Regions from separate parts of the Paenarthrobacter sp. TA1.8 genome, predicted to be linked through region 3. Evidence: predicted binding sites of a transcription regulator. Region 3 holds the regulator's gene; each other region holds the start of a gene.

Region 1 (5,223 bases), 1.2 Mb from region 3:
ATCCAGCCGGGATTGTAGACGGGCGCTTCACTAGGGCCGGCGGCCCATGGTTCAGCGGCCGTGAATTGTCCTGTGGTGAAATACCATGAAAGCCCTGCCACCACGGTTGCGGCGGCCAGTCCCAGAATGGCCCACGCCTGACGTGACCGTCGCCGCGCGCGTTTGTAGGCAGACCAAGTGATACTCAAGGGACTCCATCCAGTGGGGAAACAGCAATGTCCTACGAGCGTAGGACAAGGCCCCGACAGTCAGAGTCGTTATCCACAGTGTGCAGGAGATGTCACACTTCGGAGATGGGATGCTTCAGTGGGTTATTGCTCACGCATTACGCGCTGCAGGTCCTCTGTTGCCAGCGCGAGGAGGCCTCGCAGTTGCTCCACGCGCTGATCCGGAACATCGCCGGAAGCGTTGGCTGCGATAGCTTGATCCAGAAGTTTTTGGGCCTGTTTGTGGTTGGCCTTTGCGACGTCCAGGGCGTGCTCCAGAGTGGTCTCATGTTCCAACGTTGATTCGTTTTCCATGAACCCATTTTGGTCAGGTTTCCCGGCTGATACCAGTGACTCAGCCGGGAAACCCGTGAATACTTCGGCGTGCTTAGGCTCCAGCGCCTTCAAGCACTGCGATGGGAGCAACCACGTCGCGTGCCGGGAACGACGGCGGGTTCACGCCGGCCATTTCTTCCATGACACGGACTACCTGGCAGGAGTAGCCGAACTCGTTGTCGTACCAGACGTACAGAACGAGGTTCTTGTCGTTGGAAATCGTTGCGAGGCCATCAACAATGCCCGCGCGGCGTGAGCCAACGAAGTCAGTGGAGACAACATCGGGAGAGTCGATGTAGTCGATCTGCTTGCGAAGATCGGAGTGCAGGGACATCTCACGGAGGAAGTCGTTGACTTCGTCGCGGGTGGTTCCCTTTTCAAGGTTGAGGTTCAGGATGGCCATGGAAACATCCGGAGTAGGAACGCGGATGGCATTGCCCGTGAGCTTGCCCTGCAGTTCCGGAAGTGCCTTGGCTACGGCCTTGGCGGCACCAGTCTCCGTGATGACCATGTTCAGGGCCGCGGAACGGCCGCGGCGATCGCCCTTGTGGAAGTTGTCGATCAGGTTCTGGTCATTTGTGAAGGAGTGCACAGTCTCAACGTGGCCGTGGATGATGCCGAACTTGTCGTTGATGGCTTTCAGCACCGGCGTAATGGCGTTGGTAGTGCAGGATGCCGCGGTGACGATCTTGTCATCATCGGAGATGTCCCGGTGGTTGATGCCGTGGACGATGTTCTTCAGCTCACCCTTGCCCGGTGCAGTGAGCAGCACACGGGAAGCACCCTTGCTCTGCAGGTGCTGGGAGAGACCCTCGGCGTCGCGCCAGCGGCCCGTGTTGTCCACCACCAGGGCGTCCTTGATACCGAAGGCCGTGTAGTCCACAGTGGCCGGGTTGTCCGAGTAGATGACTTGGATTTGCACGCCGTTGGCGGTGATGGTGTTGGCTTCCTCGTCCACGCGGATGGTGCCTTCGAAGGAACCGTGTACCGAGTCACGACGCAGCAGGCTGGCGCGCTTCACAAGATCGTTCTCGGCGCCCTTGCGCACTACGATCGCGCGGAGTCGCAGGCCGTGCCCGCCACCGGCCTTCTCAATGAGGATGCGGGCCAGGAGGCGGCCAATGCGGCCAAAGCCGTAAAGAACGACGTCGGTGCTGGTGCGGTCGTCTGCGCCACGCTTTCCCACGATTTCGGCGAGCTCGGCACGCAGGTACTCATCCAGCGAGGCGCCGTTGCCTTCGGCCCGGAACTTCTCTGTCAAACGTGCGATATCAATGGCGGCTGCGCCGAGTTCCAGCTCGGACAGGGCGTTCAGCAGCGGTGCGGTCTCTTCGAGCAGCAGCTCGTGGTTGCTCATCCGGCGCGCAAAGCGGTGGGCCTTCAGGATGTTCATGGTGGACTTGTTGATCAGGCTCCGGCCGTGGATGCTCGTGACCACGTTGTTTTCCCGGTACAACCGGCCGATCACCGGAATCATGGCCTCGGCGAGAGCCTCCCGGCCCATCCACTTATCAAGACAAGAATCTGACGTCTGGCTCACAGAACTACCTTCCTTGGGTCAACCACATACGTCTTCGTATGCAGATGGCAGCGGCCGCCCGGAGTAGTCCTGCGGCTCATGCGCCGGCGGGCTTCGGTCCACCCACAGCGCCTTGAACGAGAGCAAAGAAAATCCGCCGGCTGCGAACGCAGTCCCGGCGGCAGAACATCTACGTTCAGTAACCATTCTAGGGCGGAAGGAAGCGGTGAAGGCCGCCCCGCGGCGTGAAATCACTCACACGGCGGAAATTCGGGAGTAATAAATGGATGGGTCGACCGATACGCCGGGTTCTGTCATCCCCTGCCGTTACCGGAAAGGGAGTGGCGGCCATCCATCTACGAACGCCGTTGCCGACGCCCTCCAGCAGCCTACCCGGACACTCGGGCGAGCAGCCCTCAAGCGTGTCCTGTCTGGCCTTGCTCCGGGTGGGGTTTACCTAGCCTCCCCGGTCACCCAGGGAGCTGGTGGTCTCTTACACCACCGTTTCACCCTTACCTGCTGCGCTGCGATGCAAACATCACGACGCGCAAGCGGTCTCTTCTCTGTGGCACTGGCCTGCGGGTTACCCCGAGTGGGCGTTACCCACCACCCTGCTCTACGGAGCCCGGACGTTCCTCGAGCCACTTTCGTGACGCGCGACCGCCTGGTCGACCCATCCGCCGTCCAGTCTACCGGCGTTGGGACCACCCAAAGACCCCGGTAATATCGACGGGTGCTGATTCTGCTGCCGCCTTCCGAAGGCAAGACCCCCGCTGCCAACGGTCCCTCCATCAACTGGGAATCGCTCAGCTTCCCTGAGCTGAACCCGCACCGGGCAAAAGTACTCGAAGCGTTGGGCACGGTGAGCGCGCACGAGGATGCCCTTGCGCTGTTGGGGGTCGGCGCCTCGCTGCGGGACGACGTCGAACGTAATACGCGGCTGCACGCCGAACCGGCCGCTCCCGCACATCAGGTCTATTCAGGGGTTCTGTATGACGCCCTTGGCTACAACAGCATGACCCCGACGCAGCGCCGGAAGGCGAACGAATCCATCCTGGTGGTTTCCGCACTGTGGGGAGCCATCGGCTTTGGCGACCATGTGCCCGCCTACCGGTTGTCCATGGGAACTGCACTGCCCGACGTCGGACGCCTCGCCTCCTACTGGAAGCCGCAGCTTAACGCCGCCCTCGCCTCACGTGCCGAAGGTGAGCTCCTGGTCGATTGCCGCTCCAGCACCTACGCCGCGGCCTGGGCTCCCCCGGCGACGCAGACAGTCAATGTCAACGTCTTCAACGAGGCGAACGGCAAGCGCACGGTTGTCAGCCACTTCGCCAAACACACCCGCGGGGAACTTGCGCGACACTTGCTGACCCGGCGTGGCAAGGCGCCGGCAACCCCGGATCAGCTCCTGAAGGCCGCACGGGAAATCTGGAGAACAGAACTTGTTGAGGGAACGGCCCGAAAGCCGCACGCGCTTAACATCATCCTGTCCAACTGACTGCTCCTGCCCAGCTGAGGTTGGGCTACGTCAGTTCCACTCCGCCGAACGGACCAGGATGACACCTGAGTCCGGGCAAAAAACAATGTCGTCCTCTGCGGCTGCTTTGACTTCGGCAAGGTCGCCGGGGCTGAGCATCATGCCGGAGCCTTCGGATTTACCGTGGAACAGCCGGGCTGCACCGACTCCCCGCTTGGTAATGGTCTTTTCGTAGATGGCAAGCACTCCCGCGTCCAGTGATTCCGCGAAAGCGGCACGTTGCCCGCGGACCACGGTTTCTTCAGCGGCAATCTCTGCAATAGCCTCGTCCAGCTCAGCCCGGATGCTGCCGAACGAGCCCTGGATGTCGTCCACGATCGCTTGCTGGGCAGCCTGACGCTCCCGCAACGTATCCAGGCGCTCCAGGATTTCGAGCTCCACGTCTTCCAGGTCCGAACGGCGCTTATTGAGTGAGGCAATGTCGCTCTGCAGCGCCACCAGGTCCTTGGACAGGCCGGTGCCGCTGTTGAGCCGGGTCTCGTCGCGTTCAATGCGGGTGGCTACCTGCTCAACGTCGGCTTCCGCACGGCGAAGTTCGGCCTCGGCGTCGTGGACGGCAACCTTGGCAGCGCCAAGTTCGCCGTTGGCCACGTTCAACGCATCCGTGAGGTCCGTGATGCGTGGATCTGTTTCCAGAACCTTCCGTCGGCCGGCAAGCGACCTGAGCTTGGCATCGAGCCCCTGCAGTTCAAGCAATTTCAATTGTTCTGCCGGTGCTGCTTTCGCCACGCTTACCTCCGCTAATCGCCACCGGTCCTGGGGATCAGGTCCGGCCGGACCGCCACTATCTGTCAGGGCTGCCCGTATCTTTCTAGACTCTAGTCCCCGCCGGGAGTGAGTATGAAGTCCCATGGGTCGCTGTTGGTGCCGCTGACGCGGATCTCGACGTCGTAGCCCTGGTCTGCGAGCACGTTACCCAGCGCTTCGGCGGCTGCAGGCAGCCACAGCCACTCACTGGCAAAGTGCGAAACATCGATCAGGTAGGGCCTGCCGTTTGTGGCACCTTCGCGGGCCTCCGATGCCGGGTGGTGACGCATGTCTGCCGTGACGTACACATCCGCATGGCTGGCCCGAACGGCGTCGAACAGGCTGTCCCCGGCTCCACCGCAAACTGCGACACGCCGGACCAGGCCGTCTTTATCGCCAGCCACCCGGACTCCCCCGGCGACAGCGGGCAGCATCTCAAAGACGCGCGCTGCGAAATCACCGAGCGTCTCAAGTTCAGGGAGGTCCCCCACCCTGCCGATGCCCTCCTCCGGAAGGCCGTTGCTAGCAGCAGTCAGCGGAGTGACATTCTCCAATCCGAAAGCGTCGGCCAGGACATCGGAAACCCCGCCCACTGCTGAATCACCATTGGTGTGCACGGTCAAAAGGCCCGTACCGGCCTCTATCAACCGGTGGACAGCGAGGCCCTTTGCGGACGTGGCTGCCACAGAGTTCACCCCTTTGAGAAGCAGGGGGTGGTGGGTGATGAGCAGTTCGGCTCCCCACTCCACGGCCTCATCGATCACGGCCAGCGTGGGATCCACAGCAAAGAGGATTTTGGTGACGGGGGCGTTGGGTCGGCCGACAACAAGGCCCACCTCATCCCAGTCTTCAGCCAGGGACTCCGGCCAGAGTTCCTC
Region 2 (5,223 bases), 1.7 Mb from region 3:
CCTTAGGTTTCGGCTGGCCCGTGTTGAGGTCCGACGGCGGTCGCTTGCCTTGGATTCCCGGCCGCAGCTTCCGCTGTGGCTTTCCTGAAGCGCCGGGGTTATCTTCTTGGCATGGGCGCATTTCTGCGTGTGGCGCGCGCAGTGAAACAGGAGGCAGCCAATGTTCCGCTGCCGCCGGGACAAGTTGCGGGTCTGGTGCTGGATGCAGTCCTCAACCGCTTGCATCCCGTTTCCGTCCCTGAGCGCAGCGTCGGACAAAAAGCGGCCGGCGCTGTGTTGGTGCTGGCCGGCGCAGGAATCACCGGTTGGGCGGTTTGGGAGCGCCGGCGTGAAACGGCGGGAAGCTTTCAGCTGGGCCATCCCGAGGGCTTAGTGACCACCGGCCCCTATGCTGCGAGCCGCCATCCGATGTATCTCGGGTGGTGGATGATTCACGCAGGGGTGGCGGTCTCCAGGGGTTCTGCCTGGCCCGTGGTGACTATGCCTGCTGGAATGCTGGTGGAACATCTGGGCGCGTTGTGGGAAGAATCCGTGCTCCGACAGCGATTTGGCGAGGCATACGCCGACTATGAGCGGGATGTTCCGCGCTATATAGGTTCACCGGCACGGTTGATGCGCACCAGTTTCCAGATGGCAAGGCGGCCAACTCCCGCTGCGACGGCAATCGACGACGAAAACAGAAGTGAAGCCGTGGACGAAAATGCGCCGAAAGGCACACACATGAGCAATCCCGCAGCGAAGAATGCGGCCACGTGAAGCCACTGATTCCGAACGCGTCGCAGGGCGAGTCCGAGGATGGAACCTACCGCGGCACCAACTGCCCAGACGGGGAGCAGGCTGTAGATGAAAAAGACAACGGCCCACTCGGGACTCTGGCTGGACAGCAACACACAGAACGTCAGGTGCGCCACGGCGATGCCCAGAGTCAGTCCCTTGCCTCCCAGCACCACCCGATCCTTCGGTCCGTAGCGCCATCCGGTGGATGGGCTCCTTGTTGCCGGCGCGTACTCTTCATCGATTGACCAAGGGTTCTGGCTCATGACTACCTCCGAGTGATGTGAGCGAGCGTTCGGCTGAAGGGGTGATCATGTGAGCGAGCGTTCGGCTGAAGGGGTGGTTTATGTGAGCGAGCGTTCGGTTTGACCGGCGGTGATCGCGTTGAGGGCACCGGCCAGGGTTGGGTGCTCAAACGCGAACCCGGCGTCGAGCAGTTTCCGGGGCTCCACCCATCGGCTCTTCAGCACAAGCTCTGTTTGAGTACGGATCAGGATGGCGCCGGCTTCGAGCAGCCACGCGGGTGTTGGGATGCCGAACGGGACACCCATGCTTTGCCGGACAAGTGACATCAGCTCGCGGTTGTCCACAGGATAGGGTGTTGCCGCGTTCACCGGTCCGGTCAGCTCAGTGTGCTCGTGCACGAACAACACTGTCCTAAACAAGTCCTCCACATGGATCCAACTGAACTTTTGCGTGCCATGGCCCATGTACCCGCCCAGTCCCAGCCGAGCAAGGTTCCGGAGCGGGCTCATGACACCACCCGCACCCAGGACAATTGCAATCCGCAGCGGCACTTTTCGTGTGTCCGGAACTGAAGCTGCCGCCAACTCGTCCTCCCAGGCGCGGGCAACGTCCACGGAGAATCCGCTGCCCAGCTCGCCAGACGCCTCAGACTGGGGTTCGTCATCCGCGTGTCGGTAAATGGTGCCGGTGCTCGAGTTGATCCAAGTTCTCGGCCGTTCGGCGCAAGCGGCAACCGCACAGCCCAACGCCCGTGTCGTCAACACCCGGGAGTCCAGAATCTCGCGGCGGTGCCGCTCGTCGTATCGGCAATTCACGGAGCGTCCGGCGAGGTTCACCAGCAATTCGGCGCCGTCAAGCGCTTTGGTGATGGCGCCGTCGTCGTGCCATTGAGCGTCAGCCGAAGTGTCCCGCCCGACCGTCCGCACCACCCATCCTTCAGCAACAAACCGACGCCGGAAGTAGCTTCCAATGAAGCCGCTGGCGCCGGCAATCGCCACCGTCCTCCGCATCACGAGTCTTCCTTGACGCTTCGCACGAGCCCCAGGACGTCGTCGAAGACCTTGCTGACACCGGGAATTTTCGCGAGTGACAAGCCTCGGGCCACCAGCGGGGCTGCGCCGTCGATTAATTTCCGCGTGCGGCGTTGGCCCTCGGACCGGTCGTAAACCCAGAACAGCGCGACGCCCATGTACGCCAGCCACAGCAGTTCGGGCAGATCGCCGCGCAACTTTTTCGCGACGGCGGGGGAGGAACCTTCGACGGCGGACCGAAAGATCGCGAGGGAAGCCTCGCGGGCGGCGGTGGACGCCTCGCCGAACGGGTTGACGGGCGACGACGGCCGGATCGCGGTCGCAATGAAGTCGGAACCGAACTGGTGGTACGGAGACATGACGTCCACTCCTGTGTGCAGAACTGCTTTGAGGCGCCCGGCGAGATCCTGGATGCCTTCGAGTGCCTGCGCTGCCGCCACGGCGTGTTCGTCCTGCACTTGGATGTAGAGCTCCTGGACGAGTTCGTCCTTTGAGGCGAAGTAGTAGTAGGCGTTGCCGACCGAGACTCCGGCCTCCTGGGCGATGGCGCGCATGGTGGTCTTTTCGAAGCCGATTTCACGGAACATCTTTAGCGCGACGTCGGCCACCAGCTGGCGGGTCTGCTCACTCTTTGCTGCCATGGTGCCGCTCCTCAAGCTCATTTTTGAACGTGTTCAAGAATGAGTATGCCATGGTTTCTGAACGTGTTCAAAAGTGGGTCTGTGAGCGAGCGTTTGATTCAAGCACATGGGAGGTGAGCGAGCGTTGGGGTCAAGCACGTGGGAGGTGAGCGAGCGTTTGATTCAAGCACGTGGGAGGTGAGCGAGCGTTGGGGATGAAGGAGTGGGAGAATGGAATCGGTGCCGGGCCGGATGCCCCACCAACCCACAGTGCTAATACAGCGGGGTTCCCTCACCAGGGAGCCTGCGCGAACCACTACGAAATGGATGACCCATGCCCTCGCCCTCAGGCTCCAGTACTTTGAGCAAGCCCGCTCCGCGCTTCGCTTCCATCGGTTCCCCGTATTTCGGCATCATGCTGGCCATCATGGCTGTGGTGCTGATCCTGTCCAACATCGGCGCTTCCAAGGGCGTGGTGATCGGGCCGATTATCACTGACGGCGGGTTCTTCCTCTTCCCGATCGCCTACATCCTGGGCGACGTGATGAGCGAGGTCTACGGTTTCAAGGTGGCGCGCAAAGCCATCATCACTTCGTTCGCGCTCTCGGTGTTCGCATCGCTCTGCTACTGGATCATCATCGTGCTTCCCGGCTTCAGCGACGAGTACGGCACCGCAAAGCAAGCAGCCATCGAAGGTGCTCTGGGCCCGGTTCCGCTGATCGTCCTCGGTTCACTGCTCGCTTTCCTGGCCGGGCAGACCATCAACTCGTGGATCCTGGTGAAGATGAAGGCGCGCACGGGCGAGAAGTCCCTGTGGGCGCGCCTGATGGGCTCGTCCGTGGTGGGCGAATTCGTGGACACCCTGATCTTCTGCAGCATCGCGGCGTCGGTCATCGGCATCACGGACTTCGGCTCGTTCCTGAACTACGTCCTGGTTGGCTTCGTCTACAAGACGGCCGTGGAGTTCTTGTTCGTCCCCGTCACCGTGCTGGTGGTTGGTTGGATCAAGAAGCGCGAGCCCAGCTACGGGGTAGCCGCAGCCTAGTCTCGGGCCGAGATCGCCGGAAACGTGTGAGTTCGCCGGAAGTTTCCGCACGCTCACGCATGCTTCCGGCGATCTCGACGCCTACGAGTAGTACCGACCCAGGGTCTCCGCCTTGAACTCGAAGAAGTCCCCGGATTCGATAGCCAGGCGCGCGTCGTCCACCATTTTCACCACGAAGCGCTCGTTATGGATGGAGATCAGGGTTGCCGAGAGCATTTCCTTGGCCTTGAACAGGTGGTGGATGTAGGCCCGTGAATAGTTCACGCAGGTGTAGCAGTCGCAGCCGTCCTGCAGTGGCCCGAAATCGGTTTTGTACTTGGCCCCGGACAGGTTGAACCGGCCGTACGGGGTGTAGAACGCCGAGTTTCGGGCAACACGTGTGGGGGAGACACAGTCGAACGTGTCGGCGCCGTTCTCGATGGCCGTAAAGATGTCGTCCGGTTCGGAGATGCCCAACAGGTGCCGCGGCTTGTTTTCGGGCAGTTCCTCGTTGCACCAGCGCACAATCGTGCCCAGGTTTTCCTTCTCCAGAGCACCGCCGATCCCGTACCCGTCAAAGGGCATGGCACCCAAATCCTGGCATGCCTTGCGTCGGAGGTCCTCGTATTGGGCGCCCTGGATTACGCCAAAAAGCGCTTGGTAGGGCTTATCAGCACGGGAAGACGTCAACGCAGCATGTTCTTCCAGGCAGCGCAAAGCCCAGAGCCGCGTCCGTTCCAGCGATTCCTCCTGGTACGCACGCGAGTTCTGCAGCGTTGTGAGTTCGTCGAAGGCGAACATGATGTCTGCGCCGATCTGGTGCTGGACCTGCATGGAGATCTCGGGGGAGAAGCGGTGCCGGTCTCCGTTCAGGTGCGATTTGAACCAGACACCGTCGTCGTCAATGTGCGCCAGCCGCTCCTTGCCGGGCGCTACTGCGTCATCCGGACCGGAGCTGTCCACATTCTTCATATCGATGACCTTCTTGAACCCCGAGCCCAGGCTCATCACCTGGAACCCGCCGGAGTCGGTGAACGTCGGCCCCGCCCAGTTCATGAACGCGCCAAGCCCGCCAGCGGCGTCGAGAATCTCCGGCCCCGGCTGTAGGTACAGATGGTAGGCGTTGGCAAGCACAGCCTGCGCACCGAGCTCGGCGATGGACTCCGGCAGCACCGCCTTCACGGTTGCCTTGGTCCCGACGGCGATGAACGCGGGCGTCTGGATGGTCCCGTGCGGTGTGGTGATGGTTCCGGTTCGGCCTAGGAAAGCGCCGCCGTTGGCGTCTACCTGAGCGTCCGACGGCGGGCACGTTTCCGTGAGGCGCTTACCCACCGAGAAGGAGAACTCGGATTGCCGGGCAGTCAGCCCTGGCAACCCGGGGAGCGCAGGCGGAGTGGAAGCCGGAACAGCAGAAGGATCGGACAAAGACGCAGAAGCAGGAAGGGAAGCTGGCACGCTACCAAGTGTGCCAGCTTTACCGCGGGTAACCTGCCGAAAAACCCCTACGAACCGTAGCTCTCAGCCTTCC
Region 3 (5,223 bases):
CTTCGCATCGGGGTTGATCACCACGGGGTGACCCACCATGGTGAGCAAAGGAATGTCGTTGGCGGAGTCGCTGTAGGCCCAGCAATGGTCCAGATCCAATCCCTCGCGATCGGCAACGAGTTGGACCGCGATCGCCTTGGCAGGTCCGTGGAGGATGTCCCCCACGAGCTTCCCCGTGTACACACCTTCGTCCACCTCACCCACTGTGCCCAAGGCGCCGGTTAGGCCGAGCCGGGTGGAAATGACAGTGGCCACCTCAATGGGCGTAGCCGTCACGAGCCACACCTTCCGGCCGACCCGAAGGTGCTGTTCTGCCAGCGCCTTGGTTCCCGGCCAGATCCGTGACTCGATCATTTCGTCATAGACCTCTTCGCCCAAGGCCTTGATGTCATCAACAGTGATGCCGGCAGCAAGGGTCAGCGCGGAGTCGCGTACAGAGTGGACGTCTTCCATGTTTTCGCCGCGCATGACGAACTTGAACTGCTTCCAAGCGAATCCGGCGGCCTGGGAAAGTGTGAACGCTTTGCGTTCGTACATTTTGCGCGCCACGTGGAAGAGGCTTGCACCCTTCATCAACGTATTGTCGACGTCGAAGAAGGCGGCTTCGCCAGCGTGCTTCCGCACGTGATCCTGTTTTGCCGCGTCCCTCTGCGCGGTGTTTTGCACCAAGGCATCTGCGACCACGGCGGCGTTCTTCTCCTCGGGCATGCCTTGAGTCTAGTCAATCGCCGGGAACTGCGTTGAGGGCGCACAGGCGGAGTCGCCGAAGGGGTTGGGGTGTGAGCGAGCGTTGGCGGGAAGGGGTTGGGGTGTGAGCGAGCGTTGGCGGGAAGGGGGTGGGGTGTGAGCGAGCGTTGGTGGGAAGGGGGTGGGGTGTGAGCGAGCGTTGGGGCGGTTACCTTTGAGACATGGCTATTCCCGACGTCGTACTTCTGACCAAAGCTGACTGCCACCTCTGCACGGAAGCGCGCGCCGCCGTCGAGCGCGTCACGAAAAGCCTTGGCGTGCAGTGGACCGAGCAGAAGATCGACGGCGACCCCCAACTCCAGGAGCGCTTCGCAGAGGAAATTCCTGTGGTGCTGGTTGACGGCATCCAGCGGGATTTTTGGAAGATCGATGAGGAACGGCTCACCCGCACACTGAAGAAAGTCCTGGAAGGCTGAGGTGGGGTTACCCGCAGGTAATGGCTTTTGTTGAGTCCCGCCGAGGGTCATAGAGTGGAACAACAAAGCGACGCAATGGAGAATACCGTGACTGCGCTGGAACCGTCCCCGGACGCAACAACCGGGGAAAACGAACCTGCCACCAAGCAGATCCCGCCCGCGGCTGTGGCCCGGATGACTCTCTATTTGCGCGCGCTCAACTCTCTCTTGGCCGAAGGTGTGGAACGCGTTTCCTCGGAAGCGTTGGCGGAGGCATCAGGCGTCAGTTCATCCACGCTCCGCAAAGACCTCTCCTACGTCGGCTCGTACGGGACCCGGGGCGTTGGCTATGAAGTCCAGTACTTGAGCCGGCACATAGCCGCCGCACTCGGCCTGACCCACGACTGGAAGGTCGCGATTGTGGGTGCCGGTAACCTCGGCAAAGCCCTTGCGCGGTATGGCGGCTTCGAGTCCCGGGGCTTCGACGTTGTGGCCATCTTTGACGCGGACCCCATGGTGATCGGCAACGAAGTGGGCTGGTTGCGGGTGAGTGATTCGGCCGAGCTGGAGCGCGTCCTGGAACGGACCCATACCAACATGGTGGTGCTGGCGTTGCCTGCGACCGTGGCCCAGGCTGTCTGCGACCGCGTCATTGCTGCCGGAATCCGGAGCATCCTGAGCTTCGCCCCGGTGCTCCTGCAGGTCCCCCCGCACGTCAACCTCCGCAAGGTGGATATGGCAACCGAACTCCAGATCTTGGCCTACCACGCACAACGGGCGCAGACACCGGGCCAGGCTGTTTAGCCTTTTCCGGGTCCGCGCCCGCGTTTAATGCTTGGAAACGTGAGGGTTTAGCGACCGTAGGGGTTCTGGTACGGGTTTCCGAAAGGCTGGGCCTTACGGAAGTACGGAGCCGACGCCGGCAGGTACAGCATGACGATCGCTGCAACGCCCAGCAGGATCACGATGAGCTGCATGATGCCGTAGGTTGCGCCGAACTGGAACAGTCCGGTGAGGCCTAGAACAGAGATGGCAGCGAACACGGTGCCCAGGATCCGGGCCCAGTTCTTGCCCTTCCGGACGGGGAAGGCGACCAGCGCGTAAAGTCCCAATGAGAAGATGGCACCGACAATGGCGCCCACTGCGATAGCACCGCGCATCCCCTCAATTGATTCCGCGGGGAACTCAGTGCCCTGCTGTGCGGCCTGCTGGTTCATCACGTTGATGAAGGAATCGGCTCCGGTGGTGGCCAGGAGCAGTGAGCTGATGGCAGACAGGATGCCGGCCGCAATGATCATCCAGAACGCGTAGTTCACCATTGGAGGGATGGTGGTGGGACCGGGCTGCTGGCTCGGCCAGTTGTTTCCCTGGCCATACTGCGGAGCTCCGGGAGCCTGACCATACGGGGAAGACTGCTGCCCGTACTGGGGTGCGGCGGGGGACTGCTGCCCGTACTGGGGTGCGGCGGGGGACTGCTGCCCGTACTGCGGCGCGGCGGGCTGACCGTACTGGGGTGCCGGAGGCTGCGGCGCGGAAGGCTGGGCGCCGTGCTGCTCGGGCTTGTTGTCGTCGCCCGGATTTGAGGGCGGGTACGGAGGGTTGCTCATGGCATTCCTTTGCTTGTTCGACTGCTGGTGCGGCCGCCGGGATCAGCAAAATGACCCTGCCCCCAGCGTGGTTCTGGTACCACCGTACCTCCAGCGTCCGACACTGCAGATGATCACACGCAGGTATTTCAAGCTCAATGGAAAAATCATCATCTCGGCTTACGCCTTCATGATGAAGGCCGCGGGATCCGAAAGGATCTGACCGCGGCCTTCAGTCTCGCTCTACCGCCGATATCGCACGACGACGGCAGTTGAGTCAGTGCTAAGCGTGGCCCTTCACAGTCTTGAACCAGAGCTGCGCATTGGGCAGCCACATCAAGACAACGGCGACTGCGCTCACCAGGAAACCGAACCAGTTGCCGCCCAGGCCCATCCCGGAGCCGCCACCATTTACCGCTCCGAAAATGGCCAGTAGCAAGGAAACGCCGGCCAGGATGGTCAAGGCGAGGCGTGCCCACTCTTTACCTTCCTTCATCTTCATGGCCAGGATCACTTGGGCGGCGGCGACCGCCAAAGTGAGCAGGAGGAGGATCATGGCGATGGCGGCGAATGCCGGAGCGAACGCGAAGGCAGCGATCACGGCAAAGAAAGCGATGAGGCCAAACAGCAGGCCCAGGAGTCCCGAGATCACCCAAATGAAGTAGGAAACTTTCAGCTCCGTCGGCAGGCCCTGGGTTTTGAACATTCCCGAGAAGCCGCCTTGAGGCATGACGTCGTTGAAGCTACGCGGTCCGTCAGTGGGCATTTCGAAGTGGAAACCGGACTGTCCGGGGGCAGGCTGGCCTGGTCCGGGCTGTGAGTATTGCCCCGGTTGCGACGGCGGCTGGTAGCCCTGCGGGGGTTGGTAACCCTGGGGCGGTTGGTAGCCCTGCGGAGGCTGGTGACCCGCAGGAGGAACATTGCCGGGCTGCGGAGGCTGGGAGCCGGGCTGCTGTGGCTGTGGTGTTTCGTCTGGGGTACTCATGGCATCACTTTAGACCGCAGGTTGAAGGATGCATAGGAAATTCGGAGCTAACGCGCAGCTAAATACAGGCTGTTTGCCGAACAATTGCGGGGTGACTTCCCTTTACGCGAAACGGCGCCCCTCACAGCGTGAACTGTGCAGGGCGCCGTTTGCTGAGGCGTGCGGGCTACGCCGCAGCCGGTGCAATGAAGGCGAGCTCGAGGTTGATGACTACCTTGTCGCTGACCAGGACGCCGCCGGCTTCGAGGACGGCGTTCCACGTGAGGCCGAAGTCCTTGCGGCTGATGGTGGTTTCGCCGGAAACGCCGGCGCGGGTGTTGCCGAACGGATCCACGGCCACACCGTTGAATTCGGTCTCGATGGAAACTTCCTTGGTCACGCCCTTGATTGTGAGATCGCCCACGAGGTCAAAGCTGTTGCCGTTGGCCTTGACGTGGCGGGACACGAAGGTGATTTCCGGGAACTTCTCCACATCGAAGAAGTCTTCGCCCTTGACGTGGCCGTCGCGGTTGACGTCTCCGGAGTCGAAGCTGGCGGTCTGGATGGTGGCGGTGACCTTGGAATCGGTCAGCGTTTCGCCAACTTCCAGGGTGGCAGCAGCATCCTTGAACTGGCCGCGGACCTTGCTGATGCCTGCGTGGCGGACGGTGAAGCCGATCTCGCTGTGGGAGGCGTCGAGGGCCCAGGTGCCGGTGGTGACGGAAGCGGGGAGAGTCATCATGGTGTTGCTCCTATATCGAGTGGTAGGTACTGCTTGCTTGCCTGGTCGAGCTCATTGCTTGAAGCGTCAACCGAGCTTCGTATCCAGTATAAACATGCATATGCATCTTTTATTCCAACTCCGTGGAACATTTCGGGAAAACTTTGAGTTCTACTAGCGGTAGAAGATTTCGGATCGCCCCGCTTCTTTGAGAAACTGGTAAACATGCCCCAAGCAACTGTCCATCTGCTTCGCCATGGCGAGGTCCACAATCCCGACGCCGTCCTCTATGGCCGGCTGCCGGAATTCCACCTCTCCGAACGTGGCCGGGAGATGGCTCGGATGCTGGCGGACCACTTCACGGCCCGCGTCAACCAGGGCGCCAAGATTGTTCATTTGGTAGCCTCGCCGCTCACGCGCGCCCAGGAAACGGCCATGCCCACGGCCGAGGCACTGAACCTGGAGATCACCACCGAGCCGCGCATTATCGAAGCAGAGAACCACTTCGAGGGACTCCACCCCACCAAGAGCGAGTTCCTGAAGCCCAAGCACTGGATCTACTTCCGGAATCCGTTGCGCCCTTCATGGGGTGAGCCCTACAAGGAGCAGGCAGCCCGCGTGCTGGCCGCGGTTGAAGACGCACGTGTGAAGGCCATCGAACTTGGCGGCGACGGCGCCGAAGCCATTCTGGTCAGCCACCAACTTCCCATTTGGTCCACCCGGTTGACTGCCGAGGGCCGCCGCCTGGCGCATGATCCCCGTAAGCGCGAATGCACCCTCACGTCGTTGACGTCCCTAACACTCGACGAC

The links. The regulator Rex, encoded in region 3, represses fermentation and respiration genes when NADH is low (regulators of the CRP and FNR family bind a similar motif). The targets are predictions, from matches to a motif close to CTTGTGAANNNNTTCACAAG.
Region 1: a site for Rex is predicted at 2,304-2,323, ahead of ACNAOT_RS12795 (glyceraldehyde-3-phosphate dehydrogenase). Genes of this name have one in related genera too.
Region 2: a site for Rex is predicted at 2,747-2,766, ahead of ACNAOT_RS04030 (queuosine precursor transporter). Genes of this name have one in related genera too.

What each region holds. Positions count from the first base shown of each region.
Region 1 covers NZ_CP184287.1:2,767,484-2,772,706, forward strand. Annotated here, with positions in the region: gene ACNAOT_RS12785 (HNH endonuclease family protein) at 1-188, opposite strand, end outside; gene ACNAOT_RS12790 (hypothetical protein) at 312-521, opposite strand; gene ACNAOT_RS12795 (glyceraldehyde-3-phosphate dehydrogenase) at 595-2,046, opposite strand; RNA gene rnpB (RNase P RNA component class A) at 2,346-2,737, opposite strand; gene ACNAOT_RS12805 (YaaA family protein) at 2,795-3,559, shown strand; gene ACNAOT_RS12810 (zinc ribbon domain-containing protein) at 3,590-4,327, opposite strand; gene ACNAOT_RS12815 (Nif3-like dinuclear metal center hexameric protein) at 4,417-5,223, opposite strand, start outside.
Region 2 covers NZ_CP184287.1:804,281-809,503, forward strand. Annotated here, with positions in the region: partial or broken gene ACNAOT_RS04010 (methyltransferase family protein) at 112-495, shown strand; gene ACNAOT_RS04015 (hypothetical protein) at 588-1,040, opposite strand; gene ACNAOT_RS04020 (TIGR01777 family oxidoreductase) at 1,119-2,030, opposite strand; gene ACNAOT_RS04025 (TetR/AcrR family transcriptional regulator) at 2,030-2,692, opposite strand; gene ACNAOT_RS04030 (queuosine precursor transporter) at 3,006-3,716, shown strand; gene tgt (tRNA guanosine(34) transglycosylase Tgt) at 3,798-5,069, opposite strand; gene ACNAOT_RS04040 (SRPBCC family protein) at 5,198-5,223, opposite strand, start outside.
Region 3 covers NZ_CP184287.1:3,981,608-3,986,830, reverse strand. Annotated here, with positions in the region: gene ACNAOT_RS18570 (HAD family hydrolase) at 1-708, opposite strand, end outside; gene ACNAOT_RS18565 (glutaredoxin family protein) at 909-1,163, shown strand; gene ACNAOT_RS18560 (redox-sensing transcriptional repressor Rex) at 1,239-1,946, shown strand; gene ACNAOT_RS18555 (hypothetical protein) at 1,994-2,749, opposite strand; gene ACNAOT_RS18550 (hypothetical protein) at 2,748-2,951, shown strand; gene ACNAOT_RS18545 (hypothetical protein) at 3,012-3,713, opposite strand; gene ACNAOT_RS18540 (YceI family protein) at 3,880-4,431, opposite strand; gene ACNAOT_RS18535 (histidine phosphatase family protein) at 4,639-5,223, shown strand, end outside.